One region of the Plantactinospora sp. BB1 genome, then DNA from elsewhere that is predicted to be linked to it. Evidence: riboswitches for the same ligand, from Rfam matches in the RefSeq annotation. Region 1 holds a riboswitch; each other region holds the start of a gene.
The links. A riboswitch is a leader RNA that binds a small molecule or an ion and turns the genes downstream of it on or off. The one in region 1 is predicted to bind cyclic di-AMP.
Positions count from the first base shown of each region.

Region 2: it holds a riboswitch for cyclic di-AMP, as region 1 does, so the genes downstream of both, C6W10_RS34260 (NlpC/P60 family protein) here and C6W10_RS06520 (C39 family peptidase) in region 1, are expected to answer to the same signal.
Region 3: it holds a riboswitch for cyclic di-AMP, as region 1 does, so the genes downstream of both, C6W10_RS29385 (hypothetical protein) here and C6W10_RS06520 (C39 family peptidase) in region 1, are expected to answer to the same signal.

Region 1 is NZ_CP028159.1:1,548,862-1,555,944, reverse strand. It holds gene C6W10_RS06540 (VanW family protein) at 1-1,004, shown strand, start outside; gene C6W10_RS06535 (trypsin-like serine protease) at 1,146-1,949, shown strand; rRNA gene rrf (5S ribosomal RNA) at 2,059-2,175, opposite strand; gene mdlC (benzoylformate decarboxylase) at 2,785-4,386, opposite strand; cyclic di-AMP (ydaO/yuaA leader) riboswitch at 4,642-4,785, shown strand; gene C6W10_RS06520 (C39 family peptidase) at 5,223-6,086, shown strand; gene C6W10_RS06515 (DUF2231 domain-containing protein) at 6,249-6,797, opposite strand; gene C6W10_RS06510 (GNAT family N-acetyltransferase) at 6,975-7,083, opposite strand, start outside.
Region 2 is NZ_CP028159.1:7,795,105-7,802,187, reverse strand. It holds gene C6W10_RS34265 (N-acetylmuramoyl-L-alanine amidase) at 1-1,636, opposite strand, end outside; cyclic di-AMP (ydaO/yuaA leader) riboswitch at 1,923-2,063, shown strand; gene C6W10_RS34260 (NlpC/P60 family protein) at 2,202-3,116, shown strand; partial or broken gene dcd (dCTP deaminase) at 3,216-3,494, opposite strand; partial or broken gene C6W10_RS39820 (LAGLIDADG family homing endonuclease) at 3,690-4,403, opposite strand; partial or broken gene C6W10_RS34250 (dCTP deaminase) at 4,527-4,832, opposite strand; gene C6W10_RS34245 (pyridoxamine 5'-phosphate oxidase family protein) at 4,943-5,527, shown strand; gene C6W10_RS34240 (zinc metalloprotease) at 5,529-6,545, opposite strand; tRNA gene C6W10_RS34235 (tRNA-Gly) at 6,758-6,831, shown strand.
Region 3 is NZ_CP028159.1:6,730,468-6,737,550, forward strand. It holds gene C6W10_RS29365 (DUF4442 domain-containing protein) at 1-224, shown strand, start outside; gene C6W10_RS29370 (multicopper oxidase family protein) at 354-1,889, shown strand; gene C6W10_RS29375 (beta-phosphoglucomutase family hydrolase) at 2,000-2,812, shown strand; gene C6W10_RS29380 (glycoside hydrolase family 65 protein) at 2,829-5,204, shown strand; gene C6W10_RS29385 (hypothetical protein) at 5,253-6,281, opposite strand; cyclic di-AMP (ydaO/yuaA leader) riboswitch at 6,285-6,415, opposite strand; gene C6W10_RS29390 (DUF5708 family protein) at 6,688-6,882, shown strand; gene C6W10_RS29395 (cupin domain-containing protein) at 6,956-7,083, opposite strand, start outside.

The sequences.
Region 1 (7,083 bases):
GGAACTTCACCATCGCCCCGGCCGCCATCGCGAAGAGCCTGGTGCTGACCTCCGACAAGACCGGCAGGATCTCCCCCCGGGTCGACGAGAAGAAGCTGCGCGCCGCGCTGCCGGGCCAGCTCGACAGGGTGGAGGTGAAACCGAAGGACGCCACCATGTCGATCCAGGGCAACAAGCCGAAGATCGTCGCCGGTTCCGGTGGCTCACAGGTCGACACCGCCGCGCTGGCCCGCGACCTGCTGGCGGTACTGCCCAAGACCGACGGCCGTACCCTGCGGGCACAGCTCAAGCCGGTCGAGCCGAAGGTCAGCACCGAGGACCTGGGCAAGATGGGGATCAAGGAGAAGGTCTCCAGCTTCACCACCAACTTCACCGGCGGTCTCGGCTCGCCACGCAGCCAGAACATCGTCACCATCGCCCGGGACGTGGACGGCACCGTGGTCAAGCCCGGCGAGACCTTCTCGCTGAACGGGCACACCGGGGAGCGCGGCTACGCGCAGGGCTACCGCGACGCGCCGGTCATCCTGGACGGCAAGCTCGTACCGGGGGTCGGCGGCGGCACCTCGCAGTTCACCACCACGCTGTTCAACGCGACGTACTACGCCGGCCTGGAGGACGTGGAGCACAAGCCGCACTCCTACTGGTTCAGCCGCTATCCGCCGGTCATCGAGTCGACCATCTTCTGGCCGGACCTCGACTTCAAGTTCAAGAACGACAGCCCGTACGGCGTACTGATCGACACCTCGCACACCTCCAGCTCGATCACGGTGTCGATCTGGAGCACCAAGGTCTACGACAGGGTGACGACGGAGTGGAGCCCGCGCCGGAACATCACCAAGCCAAAGGTGATCAAGCTCCAGCCGGGCCCGTCCTGCATCCCCACCAACGGGATCGACGGCTTCACCCAGGACGCGTTCCGGCTCTTCCACAAGGGTGGAAAGGTCGTCAAGCGGGAGAAGTTCACCTGGAAGTACCTCGCCGAGCCCCGCTACAGCTGCGGCTGACGCCTGCCGTCGCCCGGTGGTATGACACAACCGGGATGACATCGGCGCATTGCGATATAGCGATGGGGGTCCATACGCTGCCGGCATCGTGATCTCAGGCGCGCCCACAAGGCGCGTCGTCGATGCTCGGAGAGGACCCCCATGGCTCGTTGGCGCTCCCTCACCCGCCTGGCCGCCGCCGCATTCGTCGCGGCGGCCGTCGGCGGCGTCACCCTGGCCGCCCCGGTCAGCGCCGCACCGGAGAACACCGACGTCACACCCTTCGTCGTCGGCGGCACCCGCGCCGCGCAGGGCGAGTTCCCGTTCATGGTACGACTCTCGATGGGCTGCGGCGGTTCCCTCTACAGCCCCCGGCTGGTGCTCACCGCCGCACACTGCGTCGGACGTACGGGAAGCAACTCCAGCATCACCGCCACCCTGGGGGTGGTGGACCTCCAGTCGTCGAGCCGGATCCAGGTCCGCTCCAACTACGTCTACCGGGCACCGGGCTACAACGGCAACGGAGACGACTGGGCGCTGATCCGGCTGGCCAGCCCGGTCACCGGGCTCAGCACCCTGCCGATCGCGACCTCCACCGCGTACGACAACGGCACCTTCACCGTCGCCGGCTGGGGCGCCACCCGGGAGGGCGGAGGCCAGCAGCGGTACTTGATGAAGGCCAACGTCCCGTTCGTCAGCGACTCGGTCTGCAACGGCCCCTCGGCGTACGACGGCGACGTCATCGCGGCCGAGGAGATCTGCGCGGGCCCGCTCTCCGGCGGTACCGACACCTGCCAGGGTGACTCCGGCGGCCCGATGTTCCGGCAGGGTGGCAGCGGCCTGGTCCAGGTCGGGATCGTGAGCTGGGGCAACGGATGTGCACGAGCCAACTACCCTGGCGTCTACACCCAGGTCAGCTACTTCTCCTCGGCGATCGCCTCGGCGGCGGCGAGCCTGGGCGGCTGACCGGTAGGGGTGTGGTCGGGGCCGTGGGAACCGACCCACCCGGGCCGGCGCAGGTCAGGTAAAACACGAGTGGCGCCACCCATGCGGGTGGCGCCACTTCGTAGAAGATGTCCGGCGGCGTCTTACTCTCCCACACCCTCCCGAGTGCAGTACCATCAGCGCTGGAAGGCTTAGCTTCCGGGTTCGGAATGTAACCGGGCGTTTCCCCTCCGCCATAACCGCCGTAACCCTGGCGGGGCCGGCGACAGCGCCACCGACGAACGCCAGACCAGCAACACCCAGAGCGGTCCTACGAACCAGGGAAGTCTGCTCGATGGCCGGGAGCCATCGGCTGAACAGAGTCGTGTTCATGATGGTCTACCTTCCAATCGGGGGTGAACACCCCACGGGGGAAAACCGGGGTGTCATTGGAAATCACACATCCCGAGACCGTCACGGCCTCAAGGGACGAAAGAAGGTTCGCCCGGCACACGCGCACGGGGGGGTGCTGGTACTCAGGCGAACACCATATGTAACGACCGGCGGCCCCGGATCATTCCCCGAGGCCCGACCACCAGCCCAGCTCACAGGCGGTGCTACTCGGCCGTACGCATGGTGTAACGACCGGCGGGCAGCCGGCATTCCGCCGTCAGCAATTGATCATGAGATCGGCGAAGGTCTCCGACCCGGCGGACCGGATCGGCGATCATGGGCGAAACAGCCCGGAGCGTGTCGACCACCCCGATGTCCCGTTCAGCCGGTATCAGCCCGGTCAGCTCCGGCCCTGGCGGAATCGGACGGGCCGCACCCCGATCCCCGACCACGGCCGTGACGGTCGGCGGTCGGCGGTCGGCGGTCAGAGCAGCGGGGCGACGTCCCGGGTGATCGGTACGGCCAGCACGGTCGGACTCTCCGTGCCGAGTGCCGCCCGGAACGCCGCCCGGAACTCGTCCACCGATTCGACCTGGTGTGCGACACAGCCGTAGCCGCGGGCGATGCTCGGGATGTCCAGGCCGGGCAGGTCGAGTCCGGGCACCCCCGGCGCGTCCTCCAACTCGGCGAAGGCCTTCAGCACCCCGTACGCCCGGTTGACCGGCACCACGAAGACGACCGGCAGCCGGTGCTGGGCGGCGGTCCAGAGCGCCTGCGGCGAGTACTGGAACGAGCCGTCCCCGATCACCGCCACCACCGGCCGGTGCTGCCCGGTGTCGCGCTGGGCGAGCGCGATGCCGACCGCCGCCGGCAGCGCGAAGCCCAGGCCGCCGCTGGCCATCTTGAAGTACGAGCCCGGTCGGGTGATGGTCAGTTGCCGGTGCAGCACGCTGAGGTTGGAGGGGGATTCGGGCACCACGATGCCGTCCGCCGGCCATTCGGCGGCGAGCGCCCCGAAGAGTGCCTCCGGGGTCAGCGGGGTGCCGGGGTCCGCGTCCGGCACGGCGGGGCGGGTCGGCGGCATCGGCCGGTCGGTGGCCGGCAGCCGCTCGGCCAGCCCGGCGCAGGCCAGCGTCACGTCGCCGACCAGGCTGTCGCCGACCGGTGCCCGGGCCGCCTCGGCAGGGTCGTCCGTGACGTGCAGCAGCCGGGTGCCGTCCGGCAGGTAGCCCCGCCGACCGGGGACGTACGGGTAGTAACGGAACACCGGGGCACCGATCACCAGTACGGTGTCGTGGCCGACCAGTTTCTCGGCCAGCGGGCCGATCGCCGGCGGCAGCAGCCCCTGGAACTGCGGGTGGTCCTGGGGGAAGCCGACCCGGTCGGCGAAGGGCGGCTGCCAGACGGGTGCCCGGGTCCGTTCGGCGAGGGCGACCGCCTCGGCCCAGCCGGCGCTGCGGTCGACGCCTGAGCCGATCACCAGCATGGGGTGTCGGCTGGCCGCCAGGATCTCGGCGAACCGGTCCAGTTCGGCCGGGTCGGGGGCGACCCGGGTGCTGACCCGGCGTACCGGCGCGGTGCCGGTGGCCGGCTCGTCCCAGTCGTCCAGCGGCAGGGAGAGGTAGACCGGCCCGGCCGGCGGCTGTACGGCGGTGGCGAGCGCCCGCATGAACGCCTCGGGAATGTCCTGCGCGCGCAGCGGCTCGTGACTCCATTTGACGTACGGCTCGGGCAGTTGGGTGGGGCGCACGTTGGTCAGCATCGGCTCGGACAGATTCATCGTCCGGGTCTGCTGGCCGGCGGTCACGATCATGGGTGTCTTGTTGTGCCAGGCGGTGACGAGGCTGCCCATTCCGTTTCCGGTGCCGGGCGCGGTGTGCAGGTTGACGTGCACCGGCCGGCCGCTGGCCTGGGCGTAGCCGTCCGCCATCGCGACCGCGGAGGCCTCCTGGAGAGCCAGAACGTAGCTGAAGTCGGCCGGAAAGTTCTTCAGGAATGGCTCCTCGGTGGAGCCGGGGTTGCCGAACAGGGTGGTCAGGCCGAGGGAACGGAGCAGGTCGTAGGTAGCTTCGTGCACCGTCGTCATCGGAAGGAGCCTCCTGCGGTCTTCGTCCCATGTTCGAGCCACCGGACCAAGCCGGCATTTCCGTCATACCGTACGCGTACATGATCATGCCGGTTTATCCGCCGGTCGCCTCCCGGCCCGGCTGCCCGGCCGGCGCTGTCCCAATCGCGCTCCGAGTCACTGTTTTCGCTGTTCAGTGGGGTTGGCAACGACAGAAGTCGACCAGTAATCTCGGCGAGTCTGGTCCGGCCCCTTGGTCGCCGTACGGGTGACACCGGAGCAGACCCGCCGAGTCGTTACGTAACGAGCCGGGGACCCACAGTTATCTGGGGTGAATCCGCGAGCCGCTGTGGCCCGCGGTAGGGCGGCCTTCCTGCCCGAATCCGTCAGCTAACCCGGTAGGCGGTGTCGGAAGGAGTAGCTGTTCGTGCGGCACCACCCGGGCCCCGGCCCATCCCCCCAGTTCCCTCGCTGCGTCGCGCCCCCGCCCCCGGCCGTCGCGACCGTCCCGGACCACCCGGTCCCCGGCGGCCACCCCAACCTGGCCCGATAGCGGTCCGTGACGCCGAAGTCGTCGACGCGCGGGCACCCCGCCGGCCCGCTGGCCGGCAGTTTCCGGTGGAGGCCGCCGGTCGGCCGCGACGGATCGTGGTGGCGCTGATTCCACCGGTACGCCGATAGCGGCGCCAACCCGGTCGGCACACCCTCGGTCCGTCCCGCCGAATGCGTATCGGCGGACCTTTTCCCGTGCGATTCCGTGCGATTTCGCGTCACGTTTCCCCGCAGCAGCGAAAGAAACGTCGCGTCATTTCTCGCCCCCCGGTGATAGTGGCGCGCATTTCCTCTGGAGGACAACGTTGAAGCACGCAATTAACGGGCGGTTCCGGACCGTCATGTCGGGCCGGCGTAACCGGCTCGCGCTCGCCTCGGCAGCGGTGCTCGCCGCCGCCGCGTCCACCGGGGTCGTGCTGACCTCGGACGGCTCGGCCGAGGCACCGCAGCCCTCGACCGTCGCCGTCGCCGACCTCGGCGCCCCGGCGGCGGGTCAGGCCGGAGCGGCGGTCACCACCGCACCGGAGACGACCGCACCCGCGACGACCGCACCGGCCACCCCGTCACAGCCGGCCACCAGCGCGCCGGGCACCTCCACGCCCAGCGCTGCGGCGAAGGCGGCTGCGGCCAGCACCCCGAGCAAGCGCCCGGCACCCCCGGAGTCGAAGCTGCTGGACTACCAGTTCCAGGCCCAGATCAACGGCTGGTACTGCGGCCCGGCCGCCACCCGGATCGCGCTGACCGTCCGGGACAAGAAGCCCAGCCAGGACGCCGTCGCCGCCGACCTCGGCACCACGATGAGCGGCACGAACTCGGCCCAGGACACCACCCGGGTACTCAACAAGATCATCGGTACCGACTTCTACCGCACCACCGCCATCCCCGGCGGCGCGGCCACCCCGGCGCAGATGGACCGGCTCCAGGCGGACGTCGTGCACGCCGTCACCAGCGGGTACGCCGTGGTCGTCAACATCGCCGGCTCGGCCACCGACCTCGCGGGCGGCTGGCACAGCTACCCCGGCGGGCACTACCTGACCGTCGTCGGCTACCGCGACGACGGCCGCACGGTGAAGATCGCCGACCCGGCCATCCCGGGCGAGGACAGCAACTACTGGATGACCACCATCGACCTGGCGAACTGGGCGGCCACCCGGGGCTACTCGTCCTGATCCGCCCCGTCCGCCGGTAGCAGCACCGACGACCCGCCGGTAGCAGCACCGACGACGCCGGCCCGACCCACCCACCCGGACGACCCGTGCCGACCGGGGGTGTGGGACGGGCCGGCGTCGTCGTCGCGAGCGGTTCCGCGCCCGGCCTCGATCAGTCGCGGATCACTGGCCCTGCCACACCGCCTGGGCGCCGGTGTCACCGGTACGGAACACGTAGTACAGGGTGATCCCGGCCGCCGCCAGGGAGAGCACCCCGAGCACCAGGGTCAGCACCGGTGACCCCTTGGCGGTCGCGGCGGCGGTCCCCTCCGTGCCATCGGCGCCACCCTCGACCCCGGCGGTCGCCGGTGCGGGGGCGGCGGTCCGGGGGCTGACGAGGAAGACCAGCGCCAGGGCCAGCACCCCGAGCACGAGCGTCGCGTACAGGGTGTTGGTGCCGAGGTCCTGGTGCTCCGCCAGCCTCGGGACGTACTCCGGGCTGACCCGGTTACGGGACTCCAGCCGGGCGAGGAAACGGTCGCCGGAGAGCTTGGCCATCAGCGCGGCGAGCGGGGTGGCGACCGCGAGCAGTCCCAGCACCCAGCGCAGGTGCGGGCGGACGAACGGCAGGAACGCGTACCCGACCGCGGTCAACGCGAGCAGTGGCACGAAGACCACCGCGGCATGGACCAGGAACGGGTGGGCGGGAATGCCCATGAACTCCTCGAGCACCGGCGCCTCCTCGGCGACAGATCGGCTGGCGACAGACAGGGATGGACGACAGGCGTACGGGCCGGTGGACGGCGAGCCGGCAGCCTGGCGGATCGGCGGGCTTTCCAGAACGTTGACATGGTGCCCGGGGTGCGCACCCTTGACAAGGGCGACACCGTAACCCGGTGGTGGTGCTGTTCAAAGAGGACGGACGTCCGGGGCGGACGGCGGCTCGCCGACGACGTACTCGGCGTACTCGGCGACCGGGGTGAAGCCGAGCCGGTCGTAGAGCTTGTACGCCGCCGTG
Region 2 (7,083 bases), 2.1 Mb from region 1:
GGTTGCTCCTCGGGTTGTGGAACCACGCCTTCTGCCCGAGATACCAGATCGCGGTCCAGTCGCCCTGCCGGCCGGCGAGCGCGTAGGTCTGCCCGGCCGAGGCCCGCGCGCCGTGGTCGGAGATGTGCATGGTGTTCGGGGTGCCGTCCGGGCGCAGCGCGATGTCGTTGACCAGCGGCGCGTCGGCGGCCGGGGCGCTGCGCAGGATCACCGACGAGGAGCCGCGCGACGGGCAGGGCACCCCGGCGGTGTCGCAGCCGGTGAAGGCCGGCCGGTTGGTGGCGAAGTCCGGGTCGATGGTGACCAGGCCGGCGGCCGGGATGCCGATGCCCCGGAACGGTGCCTTCAGCAGGTCGAAGTAGTGCGACCAGTCCCAGTACGGGCCGGGGTCCCAGTGCATGCCGCGCACGTTCGCCGGCAGGATGCCGGGTACGTTGTCGTGCCCGATGATGTGGTCGCGGTCGAGTGGGATGTCGTACCGGTCGGCGAGGTAGCGGACGAGCTTGGCGGAGGTCCGGTACATCGCCTCGGTGTACCAGGTGCCCTGGGCGGCGAAGCCCTCGTGTTCGAGGCCGATCGCCTTGGCGTTGACGTACCAGTTGCCGGCGTGCCAGGCCACGTCCTTGCCCAAGACATGCTGCGCGATGTGCCCGTCCGCCGAGCGGAGCGTGTACTGCCAGCTCACGTAGGTCGGGTCCTGCACCAGCCGCAGCGTGGTGTCGTAGCTGCCCTCGGTGTCGTGGATGACGATGTATTCGATCTTCTGCCGGGCGGGCCGGTCGGAGAGGTCGTGGTTGCCGTAGTCGCCGTCCCCGAACGCCTGGTAGGGGGCGGGGATCCACTCGCAGGAGATGTCGCGCGGGCACTCCAGCCCGTCCGGGCGGGGGGTGCCGGGCAGGCCGAGCCGGTCCAGCCAGGAGCGCTGCGGGGCGAGCCCCGGTCGGCCGGGCAGGGTGATCCGGTGGCCGTCGTCGGTGGTCCGGCTGGCGCCTTCGGCGATGGTCCGGTACACCTCGTCGGCGAAGGCCGCCGCGGCGTCGGCGCGGTCGCTGCCGGCGTACCGGGCCACCGCGCCGTACCAGGCCGCCGGGTCGCTGGCCGGGCCCGTCGGCGCGGCCAGCGATTTCTGGTACGACGCCAGCAGCGCCGCCCCGCCCCGGATGTTCGCCGCCGGTTGCGAGCGGAGCAGGTGCTCGTCGACTCCGGTCAGCGCGACGGCGGCGTCCAGGGTCTGTCCGCCGGGCGGCGCGTCGGCGCTCCGGTCGAGGTGTGGGCCGGCGGGTCCGGGTGCCGGGCGGGCGGGTCGGGCCTGGTCGCCGCGTCGGTCCTCACCGTGCTCGGGGTGCTCCGGCCCGGTGGCCAGCCCGGCGACGTCGGTGAGGTGCATCGGGCCGTACCCGCCGCTGGTGCTCGGCGTGCCGGCGTTCGTGTCCCAGCGGGATTCCAGATAGGAGACGCCGAGCAGCACACTTTCGGGTACGCCGAACTCGGCCGCGGCGGCGGCGTACTCCTGTTGCCGGCTGTCGGCGGACGCGGCGGTGGCGGGCGCGGGGCTGGCCGGCAGCAGCGCGGCGGCGCCGACGACTGCGGCCCCGATCGCGATTCTCCTGCTCAGCGGCTGTTTCGTGGGAAGCATCGAACCTCCATGAGCCGGGGGTGGGCCTGCTGATCACCCTCCACCCGGGACCGGTGCTGGTCAATACCTGCCGGCCAAGGTCGTCACTATGTAGGAATCTTTCACATATACCGAGTGTGATCGGCGGGTTCGATCCTTCGGTTCGGGGGTTCGAATGCTCCCACCGTCAGCGACCGATCCGATACATAACGAATCGACTCAGATCACGGGGTTGCGTTTGGATAACACCCTTCTCTAAGGTTGGGGACCGTCGAGCCGACGGCAGGCCGCCTAGCCGGGCGGCGACGTCTCGACACCGCCGAATCGTCACACTCAGCGAACCGGGGACCCGAGCTTCATGGGGTGAATCCGCGTCTCACGCGGTAGGGCGACAATCTTCCCGCCCGAACCCGTCAGCTAACCCGGTAGGCGGGCTACGGAAGAAGGAGTACGGACCCCGGTGGCTCCCCCTGCCCCGCCGCGGTCGCCATCCCTCCGATCGGCCTCCGCCGACGCCGGGAACGCGAAACCGCGCCCTCGAAGGTCCATTCTCGCCATCGCCCTCACGGCCCTGGCCAGCGCCGCCGTGCTGTTCACCGGCACGACGCCGGCACTCGCCGAACCGTCGGTGGCCGAGATCGAGCAGCAGATCGACACCGCCTGGCGCAAACTGGAGCCGGTCGTCGAGAGGCACAACGCCACCCGGCAGGACCTGACCGCGAAGAAGAAGCAGGCCGCCGCCCTGCAGAAGAAGATCGCCCCGCTCCAGTCGCAGATCGACGCCGCGATGAACCGGGTGAGCGACTTCGCCGTGGAGGCGTACAAGGGCGACAAGGCGTCCGCGGTCAACGCCCTGCTCACCACGAAGTCGCCGACCGCGCTGGTCGGCCAGCTCTCGGTGCTCGACCAGTTCGCGCGGCAGCAGCAGCGCGAGGTGCAGGCGGTCGTCGACCTCAAGAACAAGTACGCCGCCCAGAAGGCCCCGCTGGACCGGTTGGTCAGCCAGCTGACCAAGACCGAGGCGGAGCTGGCGGCGAAGAAGAAGGAGATCGACGCCGAGGTCGAGCGGTTGCAGAAGCTGCGGATCCAGGCGTACGGGAACGGCTCCGCCGGCCCGCTGCGGCCCGCGCCCTGCCCGGCGACCTACCCCGGCGGCCCGGCCGGCCAGGCGGTCAAGTTCGCCTGCGCCCAGATCGGCAAGCCGTACAAGTGGGGTGCCGAAGGCCCCAGCTCGTACGACTGCTCCGGCCTGACCCTGGCCGCCTGGGCGAAGGGCGGCGTCGGGCTGCCGCACAACGCCCGGGCGCAGCGCGGGCAGGTGAAGTCGGTCAGCCGCTCCCAGCTCCGCCCCGGTGACCTCGTCTTCTACTACGCCGACCTCAGCCACGTCGGCATGTACGTCGGCGGCGGATGGATCGTGCACGCCTCCCGGGCCGGTGAACCGGTGAAGATGAAGCGGATGGACGACGGCGAGATCCACAGCTTCGGCAGACCCGGCTGACGTCTCCCCGATCGACCGTGTCAACGGAGGAACCCCCGTCGCGCACCTGCGGCGGGGGTTCCTCTATTCGGTCCGTGTGGCCGCCGCGCGGGCGGGGCGTCAGCGGGTGGGCCAGGTGCGCCAGTTCTGCCAGGAGCGGCTCGGGGTGGGGCCGCGCTGCCCCTGGTAGCGCGACCCGTAGACCGCCGACCCGTACGGGTGGGCGGACGGCGACGAGAGCCGGAAGATGCAGAGCTGGCCGATCTTCATCCCGGGCCAGAGCCGGATCGGCAGGTTGGCCACGTTCGACAGCTCCAGCGTGACGTGCCCGGAGAACCCGGGGTCGATGAAGCCGGCGGTCGAGTGGGTGAGCAGGCCGAGCCGGCCGAGGCTGGAGTTGTGGGTCGGCACGAACGTCCGGCCGGCGAGGAACATCCCACGCGGATCCGCCACCTGGATGCAGCGGACCGGGACGGACTCCACGGGCCGCACGTCGTCGACCGCACGGAAACGGTGGAACCGGCCAGCCTTCTGTCGTGCGAGCTTCCGGGGCAGCCGGAAGACCGGTAGGTGTGGCGTGAACTTGACCTGGAACGCCACCCCGCACTCCACGCCGTTCAGGACCGCCCGCTTCTTCCGTTTCACCGGCCTCAGTCCGAGACTTGCGGCGAGTTCGACCACCGCGTCCGCAAGCCTTTCCTTGGTGCTGACGAACTCACAGCGGCCCAGATCGTCGATGTGGCCGTCGGTGTCCATGAGGCCCTGCAACAGCGCGGTGCGCTGGTCGACATCGGCCGTGAGGTACTCGGCCGGCACATGCTTGTTGCCGACGACGCCGAGTTGTTTGAGCAGGCTCGACAACGACCCGTTCGCCGAATACCGACCGCTGCTGGCGTCGCGTGTGTGGCCTACCCCGCCGATCCGGTACCGGTAGCGACCGCTGACCTTCGAGACCGGGTAGCCGGCACGTCGGATCTCGTCGAGAATCGATTCGTCGGCGCAGGTGAACTCGGCACTGTCCGATGTGCCGGCGCCGAGCCACGCACCGAGAACATAGGGGTCCACGAGCAGGTCACGGGTGGGGTAATGGACCGGCTCGGTGACGTGGATATGGTGGTTTCGCTCCTTGTCACCGTAGCGAAGATCGCCGGCAATCTCGGCGGTCGTCCGAACCGAGCCGGCCGCGAGCGTGCCGCGGGCGATGTACTTGCGCTCCAGCTTCGTGGTGGTGATCCACCGATGATCGGCGTCGGCGACGATCGACTCACCGTCCGAGAAACTGACCCGGAAGCAGGGACGGTTGGTCATCACGTCAGTCGCAGCCACGATCCGTACCGGTTGGCCCCGATCATCGAAGACGAGATCGCCCACCCTCAGGTCGCCCATCTCCCGCCACCCTGCCGGAGTCGGGATGGGCGTGTCCACGGCCAACGCCTTTCCCTCCAGCCGGCCCGCGAGCTGGTCGCCGAGCGAGATCACCTCCAGGGTGGAGGCGAGCACGAACTCACCCGGGTGCAGCACGAACGGCTCGCCGTCCGGCACGTCGACCAGCGAGGTCAGCTCGTCCTGCTGCACCGCCGGGTCGATGTGCGTGTAGAGGTGGTTGTTGAAGACCCGGAAGAGCCGGTCCAGGCGTACGTCGATGCTCGACGGCTGCACCAGCGCGGGCTCGAACGGCTCCAGCGCGAGGGTGCCCGCCTTGATCTCGATCACTAGGTCGTGGTCGGAGAGCAGCACCGGATCACCTTAGCGGTCGGGTGCGGCCGGCTGGCCGCGACCTCGCCGAAGGGTGGGATCGGGGTGGGTTCGGGGTAGGTGATCGAACATGTGTTCGATAGAATGTACCCATGGCATCCTGGTCCGAATTCGCCTCTGACGAGCCTCGACTCGCCGACGCGATCCGCGTCCTCATCCAGCAGTACGGTCCGGGTCTCGGCTACCTGGCGACCGTGCGCGCCGACGGTGGGCCGCGGGTGCACCCGGTGTCCCCGGTCATCACCGACGAGGGACTCTTCTGTTTCGTCGTCGACTCCCCGAAGCGGCGCGACCTCGAACGGGACGGGCGCTACGCGCTGCACTCCTTCCCGCCCGAGGACAGCGACGACGAGGCCTACGTCGCCGGTCGGGCCCGCCCGGTGACCGACCAGGCCCGGGTGGACCAGCTCGCCGGCAACCTGCGGGCCGCACCGCAGGTCGACTGGCGGCTCTTCGAGTTCACCGTCGACGTGGCGATGGTGGCCCGGCACGGCAGCAACGGTGCCACCCCGCTCGCCGCCGGAGACCGGTCCGAGCGCCCTGCCGTGCAGGTCTGGCTCGACCCGGCCGGCGCCGTCACCACAGGCGAGGGCGTTGCGGGCGGAGGCGCCACCGCCGGGCCGAAGCGACGCGGCCGGCGCCGGGCCGTCGAGGCGGAACCGGTCCCGACACCGTGACCTACGGCTCCCGGAACGCCTTCCACGCCTTGAGCATCCGGAACACCTGACCGTACGTGAACTCGTACATACAGGCGTCGACCGAGTAGTCCATGAAGTTGTGGATCGGGTCGAGACCCGGCTTCGTCGTGCAGGTGTCCCGTCGCTCCGGGCAACCGAAGGCCGGCTCCGCCTCGGCGGGCGTGTCGTAGACGTGGTCGCCCTGACCGGAGCAGCCCTGCTGGAAGGTGTGGTAGAGGTTCAGCCAGTGCCCGACCTCGTGCGTCGCCGTGTCCCCCGCGTTGTACGGTGCCGCCGTGCCGCCCGGCAGCGACTCGGCGAGCACCACCACCCCGTCGTACGGGTCGAGTTCGCGTTGCGGGAAAGTAGCCCAGCCGAGCAACTCGTCGTCCAGCAGCCCCGTGTAGATGTTCAGGGTGTGCTTGCCGCCGACCCGCAGCGCACGCTTCATCTGCGTCTCCGCCGGGCTCTCCGCCACGATCGGGTACCAGGCCGGATTGACCACCCGGTTCACCTTCTTCAACCTGAAGTGGAACGGCGTCCAGGCCCCACCGGTACGCCCACCGAAGGCGTCGTTCAGCACCCTCAGTTGGGCCTGGATCAGCGACAGTGGGATGTCCCCGTCCGCCCGGGTCCGCTTCTCGCTGACGACGTGGAACACCACGTCGATGGTGATCCTGAGCTTGCCCGGTACGCCCAGCGGCGCCACCCCGACCCGTTGTGCGTACGCCGAGTCGACCGCTCGGTCCAGTTCGGCGGCCTCGGCCGGGGTCAGCTCGTTGGGCTCGGCGGCGTGCGGCGCCCCGGGTCTGGCCTTGGCGTTCGGTGTCGCGCTGCTCGGTGTCACGGCGCTCGGGTGGCCGCTGGTCGTCTCGGCGCAATCCGGTGCGCCGGTTCGCCCGGCCGAGCCCGGAGGCGCCGCCACCGCCGGGCCGGCTCCGAGCAGCAGGACGAGAAACATGCTCGCCATGCCGGTCAAGCCGGAACGCGACGACAACCACAGTCCACGAAACGCCATTGCCACACCCTTTGCTTTCGGAGAGTGGCTCTGCGATGACACAGAGCCATAGTTGCAGGTGAGGCGGACGTTACTAGCTGCGGTCAGCGTTGCAAACGAGGCGACGCGGCGTGGTTCGCGTGGGATCTGAAGGCGTGACAGGCCGGTCCGGCCGTACCCGGGGGGAGGGTGAGTGCATGATCGGACCCGACCGGGTACAGTGGGGTCCGCTCGCGGGTGTAGTTCAATGGCAGAACATCAGCTTCCCAAGCTGACAGTGCGGGTTCGATTCCCGTCACCCGCTCCAACCCGAAGGCCCTGGTCAGAGGACATCTCCTGACGCTGGGCCTTCGTCGTATTCGATCTCTATCCGGGCGTCGTGCCCCTGCGTGCCCCTCCGGTTTCGCGTGCCCTTCCGCGCCCTCCGTCGCGTCGCCGGCCGGGTCGGCGGGCGCCTGGTTCTGGTCCCCGTTGCCGGTGTCGTCGGTGGGCTTGCGCGCGTCCTCGACGAGCTTGCTCAGCGCGTCGGCGATAGGCGGTCGCTGACAAAAGACGGCCC
Region 3 (7,083 bases), 3.2 Mb from region 1:
TCGGGCGGGCGGTACCGCTGGCCACCCAGGCGGAGATCCGCTACCGGCGGCTGGCGATGGGTGCGGTCCGGGCGACGGCCCGGCTGGGGCGCCCGGCCGCCGAGGTGGTGGCGGAGTTCGAGTCCGGCGCCCGGCCGGAGTTCCCGGTCGCGGTGGAGATCGGCACCGAGGACGGGACGTCGACCACCGAGATGACCGTGTACTGGACGCTCAAGCCGCGCTGACCCCGCTTCCCCCGGAGGCTCGGTCCGGGTCTCCCTGAACCGTCCCTGAGTTCCCTCGCCGTTGGTGGACGACGACCTCATATGAAGGCAGGCTACATGTAGTCAGCTGAGATATGGGGAGGTGTCGGAATGGCCGGCGGGGGATCACGGCTCTGGCTGCGGGTACTGCTCGGAGTCTTCTCGGTCGTACTGCTGCTCTGCGGGATCGGCACGGCGGTGGGCACCTGGGTCTGGACCCGGAACGTCGTCGACACCCGTGGCGAGGTCGACTTCGTCAACCGGCTGGCCGTACCGCCACTGGCCGAGTCGCGGATCGACGGCCAGGGACGTCGGGTCTTCGACCTGCGGGCCCAGCCCGGCCAGCGGGACTTCGGTCAGGGCGGCGCCACCGCCACCTGGGGCTTCAACGGCGACTACCTCGGGCCGACGCTGCGGGCGAAGCGTGGCGAACAGGTACTCGTCAACGTCGTCAACGGGATCGGCCGGCCGACCACCGTGCACTGGCACGGCATGCACCTGCCGGCGGCGATGGACGGCGGTCCGCACCAGATGGTCCGGCCCGGCGCGACCTGGTCGCCGCAGTGGAAGATCGACCAGCCCGCCGCCACGCTCTGGTACCACCCACACCCGCACGGCGAGACCGCCGAGCACGTCTACCGGGGACTCGCCGGGATGTTCATCCTGGACGACGAGCCGTCGGCCGCGCTGGCGCTGCCCCAGCGGTACGGCGTCGACGACATCCCACTGATCGTGCAGGACCGCCAGTTCCACTCCGACGGGCGGTTCGACGAGAGCCGCTCCAGCCTCGGCGGCGTCGGCATCCTCGGCGACACGATCCTGGTCAACGGCACCGTCGGGCCGTACCTGGACGTCACCACCGAACGGGTCCGGCTGCGGCTGCTCAACGGCTCCAACGCCCGCACGTACGACTTCGGATTCGCCGACGACCGGGCCTTCGCCCTGATCGGCACCGACGGCGGCCTGCTGGAACGTCCGCACCGGACCGGCCGGATCCGGCTCTCGCCCGGCGAGCGGGCCGAGATCGTGGTGGCGGTGCGGCCGGCAGAGCGGGTGGTGCTGCGCAGCTACCCGCCGGACCAGGGCGTCGAGTTCCTCGGCGGCCGCTTCACCGGCGGCGACGACACCTTCGACGTACTCGAACTGCGGGCCGCCGGAAACCTCGCGGCGTCACCGGAGGTGCCGGACCGGCTGGTACCGGTCGACCGGCTCGACCCGGCCTCGGCCGCGCAGACCCGGCGGTTCCGGCTGAACGGACGCCAGATCAACAACCGGCCCATGGACATGGGGCGGATCGACTTCGCGGTCACCCGGGACACCACCGAGATCTGGGAGATCGAGAAGCAGGACGCCACCCCGCACAGCTTCCACGTGCACGACGTGCAGTTCCAGGTGCTCTCGGTGGACGGCCGGGAACCGCCGCCGGAACTGGCCGGCTGGAAGGACACCGTACTGCTCACCGCCGGCGACTCGATCCGGATCATCGCCCGGTTCGCCGACTACACCGACCCGAACATGCCGTACATGTTCCACTGTCACCTCCTCGACCACGAGGACCTCGGAATGATGGGGCAGTTCGTGGTGGTCGAGCCGGGCCAGCGACCGGGCCGGCCACCCGGCGGGCACGGGCACGCCCAGCACCGGTGACCGACTGGGCTCCCCCGGCGGCACGGTCGCCGGGGGAGCCCCGGGGGCGCATCGGCGTGGCCGAACCCGAAACCCTGCCGCGCGATGCCTTCCCGGTTAGGTTGTTAGGCGTGTTGGGCCTACCCGCGCACGTGACCGCCTGCCTCTTCGACCTCGACGGTGTGCTGACCCAGACCGCCCGGGTGCACAACGCCGCCTGGGCGGAAACCTTCGACGACTTCCTCCGGCGGCGTGCCGCGGCCACCGGCGAACCGTTCCGGCCGTACGACCCCGGGGACGACTACAACCGGTACGTCGACGGCCGCCCCCGGGCCGACGGGGTGCGTACCTTCCTCGCCTCCCGGAACATCACCCTGCCGGAGGGCGATCCGGACGACCCGCCGACCCTGGACACCGTCAACGGGGTCGGCAACCGCAAGAACGTCATCCTGCTACAGCGGATCCACGCCGACGGCGTGCTGCCGTACCAGGGATCGGTGGACTACCTGCACGCCGCGCGGGCGGCCGGGCTGCGCCGGGCCGTCGTCTCGGCCAGTGCCAACGCCGCCGACGTGGTCGCGGCGGCCGGCCTCGAACCGCTGATCGAGGCCCGGGTGGACGGTGTCGTCGCCCGGCGGCGCGGGCTGCGCGGCAAGCCCCATCCGGACACCTTCCTGGCCGGCGCCGAACTGCTCGGGGTCCGCCCCGACCAGGCCGTGGTCTTCGAGGACGCGCTGGCCGGGGTGGCGGCGGGCCGGGCCGGCAACTTCGGCTACGTGGTCGGGGTCGACCGGGTGGGCCAGGCCGACGCGTTACGCGCACACGGCGCCGACATCGTGGTGCGCGACCTCTCCGAACTACTCGGCGGGGCGGGCGGCGACCCGACGGCGAGCGGTCGGGGTGGTGCCGGAACGGCGCAGGCCGGGCCGGAGGTGGTCCGGTGACTGCGAGGAGGCGCCGATGATCCGGGAACGGGCCTATCCCGTCGAGCCGTGGCACGTCCGGGAGACCCGGCTCGACCTGGACGTACTCGCCCAGTCCGAGTCGGTGTTCGCACTCTCGAACGGGCACATCGGGCTGCGCGGCAACCTGGACGAGGGCGAGCCGCACGGCCTGCCGGGGACGTACCTGAACTCCTTCTACGAGCTGCGGCCGCTGCCGTACGCGGAGGCGGGTTACGGCTTCCCCGAGTCGGGCCAGACGATCGTCAACGTCACCAACGGCAAGCCGATCCGGCTGCTCGTCGACGACGAGCCCTTCGACGTCCGGTACGGCGAACTGCTCAGCCACGAGCGGGTGCTCGACCTGCGCGCCGGCACCCTGCAACGGTCGGTCGAGTGGCGCTCCCCGGCCGGGCGTACGGTGCGGATCTGCTCGACCCGGCTGGTCTCGTTCACCCAGCGCTCCATCGCGGCGATCGAATACCGGGTGGAGCCGGTCGACGGGCCGATGCGGCTGATCGTCCAGTCGGAACTGGTCGCCAACGAGCAGCTTCCGGCGCAGAGCCGGGACCCCCGGGTGGCGGCGGTGCTGGAGTCGCCGTTGCAGTCCGAGGAGCAGTTGGTGCACAGCGACGGTGCGCTGCTGATCCACCGCACCAAGGCGAGCGGGCTGCGGGTGGCCGTCTCGATGAGCCACGAGGTGCACGGGCCGGAACGCAAGCTCGTCGGCACCGAGGCGTACGAGGACTGGGCCCGGACCACCGTCACCTCGGTGATCAAGCCGGGTGAGCAGCTCCGGATCGTCAAGTTCGTCGCGTACGGCTGGTCGAGCCGCCGGTCCCGCCCGGCGCTGCGTGACCAGGTGGCGGCGGCGCTGGCCGGCGCGAAGTTCTCCGGCTGGGACGGGCTCTGCACCGAGCAGCGCAGCTATCTCGACACCTTCTGGGACGACTCCGACGTGCGGGTCGAGGGCGACCCGGAGGTGCAGCAGGCGGTCCGGTTCGGACTCTTCCACGTGCTACAGGCGGGCGCCCGGGCCGAGCTGCGGCCGATCGCGGCGAAGGGCCTGACCGGGCCGGGCTACGACGGGCACGCGTTCTGGGACACCGAGACCTTCGTACTCCCGGTGCTGACCTACACGCTGCCGTCGGCGGTCGCCTCCGCGCTGCGCTGGCGGCACTCCACCCTGCACCTGGCGCAGGAACGGGCCCGGACGCTGGGCCTGCGCGGCGCCGCCTTCCCGTGGCGGACCATCCGGGGCCAGGAGACCTCGGCGTACTGGCCGGCCGGGACCGCCGGGTTCCACATCGCGGCCGACATCGCCGACGCGGTACGCCGGTACGTGCAGGCGACCGACGACGAGCAGTTCGAACGCGAGGTCGGGCTGGAACTGCTGGTGGAGACCGCGCGACTCTGGCGCTCGCTGGGGCACCACGACCGGCACGGCCGGTTCCACCTGGACGGGGTGACCGGGCCGGACGAGTACACGGCGGTGAAGAGCGACAACGTCTACACCAACCTGATGGCCCAGCGGAACCTGCTGGCCGCCGCCGACGCCGCCGCCCGGCACGGCGAGGAGGCATGGAAGCTCGGCGTCGACGACGAGGAGACCGCCGCCTGGCGGGACGCCGCGCACGACATGCACGTCCCGTACGACCCGGAGCTGGGCGTGCACCCGCAGGTGGAGGGCTTCACCCGCTTCCAGGAGTGGGACTTCGCGAGCACCCCGCCGGAGCAGTACCCGCTGCTGCTCAACTACCCCTACTTCGACCTGTACCGCAAACAGGTGATCAAGCAGGCCGACCTGGTACTGGCGATGCACTGGCGCGGCGACGCGTTCAGCGACGAGGAGAAGGCGGCGAACTTCGCCTACTACGAGCGGCGTACGGTCCGCGACTCGTCGTTGTCGGCCTGCACCCAGGCGGTGCTGGCGGCCGAGACCGGGCACCTGGAACTCGCGCACGACTATCTGGGCGAGGCGGCCCTGATGGACCTGCACGACCTCAACCAGAACACCCGGGACGGCGTGCACGTCGCCTCCCTGGCCGGGGCGTGGATCGCCCTGGTGGCCGGGTTCGGCGGGATGCGCGACCACACCGCGACACTCTCCTTCGCACCCCGGCTGCCGAGCCGGATCGACCGGCTGGAGTTCTCGCTCCGCTACCGGGGCGTGCACCTGCGGGTGGACGTCCGGCCGCGCGAGGCGACGTACGAGCTGCGCGACGGCGAGCCGGACGACGCCCTCGAACTGCTGCACCACGGGGAGAAGGTCCGGATCACCTGCCTGGAGCCGGTGACCCGGCCGATCCCGCCGGCCCGCCCGACGGGTCCGCAGCCCGCCCAACCGGCCGGCCGCGCCCCGGTCCGACGTACCCCGGAGAGCGAACCGACTTGACCCTCCCGTCCCGGCGGTCCGCTCGGCCGGGGGTGTTCCCCCCGGCCGTCAGACCAGCGACAGGTGTACGTGGTTGGTGTGGTCGCTGGACGGGTCGCCGTGTGCGCCGCCGTACGACTTCCAGCCGATCGTCGGCAACCAGATCTGCCGATACCAGATCACGTACAACACCCCGATCCGGTCGGCGTTGCGGACGAAGAACGCGGCGAGGTTGTTGCCGTACGTCCGGTCGGCGCCGGTGGCGGCACCTCGGAAGCCACCCGCCTCGGCGGAGAAGTCGCAGGCCCGCCCCTTCGGATGCTCGTACGGGCCGCCGGAGCGGTAGCAGCCGGTGAAGCGGCCGAAGCCGGCCCGGCGTGCCTCGGTGTAGGCGTGCAGGGTGCGTGGTGTGACGCAGCCCGTGGTGGTCGGGTCGGGCTGGCTGCACGACTGTGGTGGCCAGGAGCCGTCGGCGGCGCGTGGCGCGGGTCGGGCCACCGGCGAACTCGCGTTGACGAAGCCCCCGGTGGAGGCGCCGCCGACCTGGGCCAGCGCCCGCTCGGCGGCCTGCTTCTGCCGCAGCATGATGGCGAGTTGGCGGCGCTCCTCGACCACCTCGGCGTCGAGCGCCTGCTTCGCCCGCGCGGCCCGCTCCCGGGCCTGGCCGAGTGCGCGCAGTACGTCGTTGTCCCGCAGCGCCACCGCCTCCAGGCCACGGGCGCGCTCCAGGAGTTCGTCGGCCGAGCCGCTGTGCAGCAGTACCAACACCGGGCCGATCCGGCCGGTCTGGTACGCCGTCCGGGCCACCTGCTCCACCCGGGGCCGCAACTGCGCGATGCGTTCCTCGACCCGGCGTAGCTCGGCGACGATCTTCGCCTGTCGAGCTTTCGCGTTGGCCAGCGCGTTTCTGGCCTGTAGGTAACCTCGGCCGGTCGATTCGAGCACGTCCCGTAGGAGCGGGGTGTCGCCTTCGTCGCCGAGGACGGCGGGGCTGTTCGCCTCCGCCACGCCGGGCCGGAGTGCTGCCCCGGCGAGCGCGCCGAACGTGGCGAGCAGGGCCAGGGCCAGCGGAAGCCGCCGACGTGTGGATCCCGTCATGCATGTCCCTCCGTCGCCCGCCTACCGAGTTAGCTGACGGGTTCGGGACGGAACAAGTCCCTACCGCGGTTGCGGACTCACCCCACCTACCTGGGTCCCCGGCTCACCCGAAAGTGATTCGGCGGCGGTCACGCCGGCGCGGAGGGGTGCGCCACCGGGCGAAACCGGGGTCAGCCTACCTGATCAACTGGGTCGAACAGGTGGATTTCGGAGTGATCCGCCGTGGAAATTGCTTCATGGGCGACGTGCCGGTCGAGGCGCCGGGCAGCTCTCGGAGGCGGGGGCCGGTGTGGTGTCGGTCGAAGGATGTAGTCCGGTTTCCTCAACCGGCAGGAGGCTGGGGATAGCGGGCCTGACTAGGCTTTTCGAAGATCCTCCCGCCCCTCTTCTCCAGCAGGGATCCTCGATGTCCTCAGCCCGTAAGACGCTGCTCACCGGCCTGGCCACCTTTGTGGTGGGACTGGCGCTCCGGCTGTTCGGACCGGACGAGCATGTCGTCATCTTCACGCCCACCAAGCTCGGCGTGGTGCTGATGGTCGTTGGAGGCTTGGAGAGCCTGTACGGGGTCTACAAGATCAGGCGGGACCGCCTGGTCGAGTAGCCACCCGACACCGGGCCGGGTGGCCATCCTCGGCCGCCCGACCCGATTCCACCGCTGTCACCTCAGGTCGTGGTCAGCCGCGTGCCGTCCACACCGGGCTCTCCACGTAGTGGTTGTCGTAGCGGTCCTGGGTCTGGCCGACCTCCTGCCAGGTGGCCTCGCCCTGGTGCACCCGGTCGAGGAGCCGGTAGTAGTCGAACC